Regions from separate parts of the Desulfosporosinus paludis genome, predicted to be linked through region 2. Evidence: a T-box and tRNA genes for the amino acid it is inferred to sense, from the RefSeq annotation. Region 2 holds a T-box; the other holds one or more tRNA genes.
The links. A T-box is a leader RNA that pairs with one kind of tRNA and senses whether it is charged. The one in region 2 lies ahead of ileS (isoleucine--tRNA ligase), so its partner is inferred to be a tRNA-Ile.
Positions count from the first base shown of each region.

Region 1 (3,418 bases), 1.9 Mb from region 2:
GTTCCCTAACCTATGCAGAGATTATGGATGCGCTCCAAGGGATTGAGCTTTCTGCGGATCAAATTGACGATATTTACCAACAACTTGCTCGAATGGGAATAGACATTGTACCTGAACCAGAGGATGTTGAAAAGGAAGTCCTGAAAAAGGGCAAAGTAGATGATGACGACGATATCGTCGATGATCCAGACGAGGATATTGAAGAAGAAACAGAAGTAGATCTTTCAGTCCCAGAAGGGGTGGGCATTGACGATCCGGTACGGATGTATTTGAAAGAAATCGGACGGGTGCCTTTGCTTTCGGCTGAAGACGAAATTTTATTGGCCAAGGGTATGGAGGCCGGGGATGAAGAGGCCAAACGTCGGCTTGCTGAGGCCAATCTTCGGCTGGTGGTCAGCATTGCTAAACGTTATGTCGGCAGAGGTATGCTCTTTTTGGATTTAATCCAAGAGGGAAACTTAGGGTTAATTAAGGCTGTAGAAAAATTCGATTATACTAAGGGCTATAAGTTCAGTACCTATGCGACATGGTGGATTCGTCAAGCCATCACACGCGCTATCGCCGACCAAGCCCGTACGATCCGGATTCCGGTGCACATGGTTGAAACCATTAACAAACTTATTCGAGTGTCACGACAACTTTTGCAGGAGCTTGGACGAGAACCTGCTCCGGAGGAAATTGCCAAAGTCATGGATATCCCAGTCGAGCGGGTTCGAGAAATCATGAAGATCGCTCAGGAACCAGTATCTCTTGAGACTCCTATAGGTGAAGAAGAAGACTCTCATTTGGGAGATTTCATCCCCGATGATGATGCACCCGCTCCTGCCGAAGCTGCCTCGTTCATTCTTTTAAAAGAACAACTGGAGGAAGTCCTGGAAACCTTGACCCCACGAGAAGAAAAAGTGCTTAGACTCCGTTTTGGCCTTGATGATGGCCGAACCAGAACTTTAGAGGAAGTTGGTCAGGAATTCGGTGTAACTCGGGAACGAATTCGGCAGATTGAAGCTAAAGCCTTGAGAAAATTGCGCCATCCCAGCAGAAGCAAAAAGCTAAAGGATTACCTGGAGTAAATCGATTCAGCCATGATTTTAACAATGATTCAACATTGATTAAGATTTATTCAGATAAAGGCTTGACTATTTAGGATAGATTAACGTATAATAATTCGTGCAAAGGGCATTCCTCGATAGCTCAATGGTGGAGCAACCGGCTGTTAACCGGTAGGTTGTAGGTTCGAGTCCTACTCGGGGAGCCAATTTATTTTTCCCTTTTAGGGCCCATAGCTCAGCGGTAGAGCCCCCCGCTCATAACGGGTTGGTCCTAGGTTCGAATCCTAGTGGGCCCACCAAAATCGAAGTACAATGTGCAGCTGTTCGAGGTTCGAACAGAAAAAAATAAACGGAGTCTAAGACGTGAGGATTTTAGTTCAAGTTGCATTGAGCTATGAATATCGAAATTGGGCGATTAGCTCAGCGGTAGAGCGCATCCTTCACACGGATGAGGCCATTGGTTCGAGACCAATATCGCCCACCAAGGACTGAAATAATGGACTGTGGCAAATGCCGGAGTCCATTTTGTTTTAGGCTAAAATTGGACTGCTTTGTTGACAGCGTTTTGAACATAATAAGAGGCTAAAGGCCCTAAACTTTATGAGGTGAACTATGACCTACTTAATTACACTAGGTCCGCGTCTGCAGACGGTAGCCTCGCTGGTACCGGCGGGTGCTTGGCTCGGCGACATCGGGACCGATCACGCCTATTTGCCTATTGCTCTTTATGAAGCACGTAAGATATTCAAAGCTGTGGCTGTAGATGTCCATGAAGGACCGTTTCAGTCTGCCATGGCTGCGGTTAAAGGAAGGCAATTAGAGCAAATCATTGATGTGAGATTTGGAGATGGATTGATGCCGCTTGAGGCTGGAGAGGTTAATGTATTGACCTTAGCCGGGATGGGCGGAAGAACTATGCTGGAAATTCTAGCAGCTCGACCGGATGTCTTACAATCAGTGACGGATTTGATTGTTCAGCCGCAGGGTGGAGAGGGGGCCGTACGCTCGACTCTGCTGAACGATGGATGGCGACTTAAGACGGAACAGTTGGTTAGAGAAGAGGACCGCACCTATACCGTTATAGCCTTTTCCCGTAACGATGGCTGGAATATGGCTGATTTAGCGACTAAGGCGTGCATTTGGCACCAACGTTTAACTCCTCAAACTGTTAAAGATGAGGTTTCTGCGAAGTTTCCAGAAATCGTGGAGAAATTAGTGTGGCATTTCGGACCTTTGATCCTTGAGGAAGCTACAGATCTCTTGAGAGAGTATCTTGAGGATTACAGCGGGATGCTTAGAAGAAGGCTGGATCAAATGAAACGATCCAATAAACTAGAAATTGCGGAGAAAATAAGGGATGTTTCTGAGGAATTGATCTTGGTGGAGGGAATTCGAACATGGCAGTAACGATCGGTCTAGTGGCACAGCTTATCGAAAAGCTTGCTCCGAAATCTTGGGCTGAGGAGTGGGACAATGTTGGATTATTAGTGGGGAGCGGCTCTGCTCCCGTTGAGCGTATTCTGATAGCTTTAGATGGAACTTTGGAAGTCATTGAGGAAGCCAAAGAATTTGGAGCCCAGCTTATTGTGGCACATCACCCGATTATGTTTCGTCCACTTAAAAATCTGAGGTCAGATAATCCTGCGGCAAGGCTTCCGCTGAGTTTGCTCAACCATCAGATTGGATATTACGCAGCCCACACAAATCTTGACCAATCGAGTATATCCTCCAGTCGAAGCTTAGGAGAACTTCTGGGATTGAAAGAAATGAAATTGTTGGAAGAACAAACATATGATACTAACTCCAGCCATCAATATCTGCTTAATTCTACAAATGCTGCTGATGAGGCGCGGGGGTACGGAGTCATCGGATATTTGGAGTATAAAGAAAGACTCGGAACGATTTGGGAGCGCTTTTTAGACCAACTAGTGACATCAAAGATTTATGCTCACCCATATAATTTGACAGGCGTACGTTTGGCAGGGTCGTTAGAGAAAGAAGTGCGCAAAGTTGCGATTGTCAACGGAAGTGGAGGACGGTTTGTACCGAAAGCACAGTTTAAGGGTGCAGACTTGCTCATTACCGGAGACGTTGACCATCATGCTGTACTCGATGCTCTTGAAGGAGGAATGGCCGTTGGTGATCTCGGGCACTTTTTAACTGAAGCGCCTATGCTTCAGGCATTATACAGGTATCTGTCTTCCGAGAAATCCCTGCAGGGCATTGAGATCAAAGTAAGTGGGTCTAATTCTTCCCCCTGGCAATAGCTAGGGGGTTCCTTTTTAAAGAGATAGTGTTTAAGGAAAAATTAACCAAACCATAAGAAAATTTAAAAAAAGATTGTGAAAGTGATTATTAATACTTGACAA
Region 1 covers NZ_CP144211.1:3,702,661-3,706,078, forward strand. The annotation lists gene rpoD (RNA polymerase sigma factor RpoD) at 1-1,070, shown strand, start outside; tRNA gene VZF35_RS18405 (tRNA-Asn) at 1,181-1,255, shown strand; tRNA gene VZF35_RS18410 (tRNA-Ile) at 1,274-1,348, shown strand; tRNA gene VZF35_RS18415 (tRNA-Val) at 1,459-1,533, shown strand; gene VZF35_RS18420 (tRNA (adenine(22)-N(1))-methyltransferase) at 1,662-2,456, shown strand; gene VZF35_RS18425 (Nif3-like dinuclear metal center hexameric protein) at 2,447-3,316, shown strand.
Region 1: it encodes a tRNA-Ile, which carries the amino acid that the T-box ahead of ileS (isoleucine--tRNA ligase) is inferred to sense. The anticodon was not compared.

Region 2 (3,418 bases):
GAAAGAATTGATCAAAGGTTTCGCTATTTTCAAAGGGATAGTGATGTTGGGCAAAAGGCATCGAGCCGCTATCAAACCAGCAATCTATGACATCCGTCACTCGAGTCATTACAGAGCCACATTTTGAGCATTTTATGTGAATATCATCGACATAGGGCCGATGCAATTCAACCGTTTCATCGAGCGTTTCTATTGAGTTCTCCATCAGCTCTTTTCTGGAGCCAATGGATGTGGTATGCCCGCAATCGCATCTCCAGATATTAAGAGGCGTTCCCCAATATCTGCTCCTTGACAAAGCCCAGTCATTGACATTTTCCAACCAGTTGCCAAACCTTTTTTCTCCGACATAATCAGGATACCACTCAACACGGTTGTTGTTCTCGACCAATTTGTCTTTGAATTTGGTTACTTCGATATACCAACTTGGTTTAGCATAATAAAGGAGCGGAGTTTGACATCTCCAGCAGTGCGGGTAATTATGCTCCATTTTTTCCTTTTTAAATAGTTTTTCTTCCCCGTGCAACCATTTGATGATATCTATATCCGCATCCATGACGAAGTTTCCTGCCCAGGGTGTCGTCACAAATTTCCCGGTTTCATTGACTGGTTGAAGTACCGGCAAATTATACCTGCGCCCGGTATTGTAATCATCCTCACCAAAGGCCGGAGCGGTATGAACAATTCCTGTGCCATCCTCAGTGGTTACATAATCGCCTAAGGTAATGAAAAAAGCCCTTTTATCCGTTTTTACAAACGGCATTAATTGTTCGTACTCAACAAACTCTAGCTCTTTTCCCTTGATTTCTTCCAGAACCTCAAACTCTTCACCCAACACTTTATGGGACAAGGTCTTAGAAACATAGTAGATCTCATTATTCTGTCTGACCTTCAAGTATACTTCTTGAGGATTCACAGTAAGTGCTACGTTCGAAGGAAGTGTCCAGGGAGTCGTCGTCCAAACTAAAAAGTATTCTTCAGCATCTTTTTTCTTAAACTTAACGAAGACAGTATTAGTCTTTATTTCCTTGTAGCCCTGGGCTACTTCATGGGAAGCCAATCCCGTTCCGCAGCGCGAGCAATAGGGAAGGATTTTGTGACCTTCATAGATTAAACCTTGTTTAAAAAACTGATCAAGAATCCACCACACACTTTCAATATAATCATTATTCAACGTGACATAGGGGTGATCCAAATCGATCGAATATCCCATACGCATCGTCATTTCCCGCCACTGCTTCTCATAGCTGAACACAGATTCTCGGCATTTCTGATTAAAATCAGCAATTCCATAGGCTTCAATTTCCTGTTTATTGGAAAGTTTAAGCTGCTTCTCAACTTCGATCTCTACAGGAAGGCCATGAGTATCCCATCCAGCCTTTCGCTTAACTTGATAACCCTGCATGGACTTGTAGCGGCAAACTGAATCCTTTAAGGTTCTGGCTATCACGTGATGAATTCCCGGTTTACCGTTGGCCGTGGGAGGTCCTTCATAGAATACGAAAGGTGTTTTACCCTCCCTGATTTCGATGCTTTTATTCAGGATTTCATTCCTGTCCCAGAAATCTGCTATTTCGCTTTCTCTTTTGGCTACCGACTGATCAGACAAAGGTTTAAAGTTAGACATGATCATCTTCCTTTCATATGAGTTGGATTGAACAAATAATATAGGGTAAATAACATCAAAAATCCCTAAGTCTGTGACTTAGGGACGAATTATCGCGGTACCACCCTTTTTATTAATGGATTGCTCAAATAAGCAATCCATTAATCGCTTAAAACATGTAACGTATGCCACACGGGGCAACTTAATTATTTCAGCCACCCAACTCCAAGGTGATCTTCGTAAAAGACCTTCGTCATAATCTTTCAGCCTAGGATTATGTCTCTAAAAGCCAAGTCCTTTATTACTGTCCTCTTCATAATTGATATCAATATTAATCTCATTTTAAAATACTCAAACGTATAAACATCATATTCCAGGTAAGAGAAAATTCCAAGAGCACAAATCTGTATTTAATCCGATTGTTTTTGATCATTTCGATTATCTTATTGTACCCTATAATCACCCGGTGAGTAAAGTTAGTTTAAGAAATTTGGACGTAATATAGAAAAATTACCAATATAATAAACCTATTAATGGAGATTCAATTATTATCAAAGTTTAACTAAAGGTATGGTGAAAGTAAAGAGAAACAAGGAGGACAAAAAACGAACTCCGCACCACGTTGAAAGTGATGCGGAGTTGAAAGGCCTACTCTAAATTTTACTTGCTAAAAATAGCATCTTCCTGAGCCTGGGTAATTGTGCCGTTCGTTACGAGAGCATCCAAAGCTGTTTTGGCAGGCCCTTGCTTAAATTCGCCTTTGACTGTACCTGTCTTCATACCCGATGTGACCGCGCTTTGGATAGCTGTTTCTTGATCCGAAGTTATTGTTCCGGCAGTAACGAGACCATCCAGAGCAGTTTTAAATAGGTTGGAAGCTCCTTGCTTAAACTCACCTTTTGTTACTCCTGTCTTCATTGCTGTCGTCATCGCGTTTTGGATAGCCGTTTCTTGATCCGAAGTTATTGTTCCGGCAGTTACAAGACTATCCAGCGCAGTTTTAAATACGTTGGTTGGACCTTGCTTAAACTCGCCCTTTGCCACACCTTTCGTCATACCTGTTGTGAGGGAGTTTACTATAGCAGTTTCCTGATCTGTGGTTATTGTTCCGGAACTCACGAGGCCATCTAGAGCAGTCTTAAACAGGTTGGAAGCTCCTTGCTTAAACTCACCTTTTGTTACTCCTGTTTTGACAGCCGATGTCACCGTGTTTTCAATAGCCGTTTCTTGATCTGCAGTAATTGTTCCGGCACTAACAAGACTATCCAGGGCCGTTTTAAATCCGCTGACCGGTCCCTGTCTAAACTCGCCCTTTGTTACACCCGTTTTCGTACCTGATGTGAATGCGTTTTGGATGGCAGTTTCTTGATCCGAAGTTATTGTTCCAGCAGTAACAAGACTATCCAGTGCCGTTTTAAATATGTCGGAAGGTCCTTGCTTAAGCTCGCCTTTGGTCGCAATTGACTTCATTGCCGTTTCCAGCACGCCTTGAATAGCTGTCTCTTGATCCGAGGTTATTGTCCCGGCAGTTACGAGTCCATCCAAAGCGGTTTTAAATCTATTTGCAAGTCCTTTTTGGAAGTCGCCCTTTGCTGGGCCAGACTTCTGTCCTGCAGAGATTGCAGTTTGTATAGCGTCCTCCTGAGCCTGGGTCAGAGTGCCTGATGATACTAGGCTATCCAGATGGCTTTTGAACCCACCCTTAGCATCGCCTGTAAGTGTTCGAGAAAATTTCGAGGCATGTACGAAACTATTGTCTGTCGTAGCTGCATAAACAGCTGTTGCCGATAGAAGGGTTGTAATAGCAGTCGCTAT
Region 2 covers NZ_CP144211.1:1,840,608-1,844,025, forward strand. The annotation lists gene ileS (isoleucine--tRNA ligase) at 1-1,624, opposite strand, end outside; T-box leader at 1,702-1,929, opposite strand; gene VZF35_RS09355 (hypothetical protein) at 2,264-3,418, opposite strand, start outside.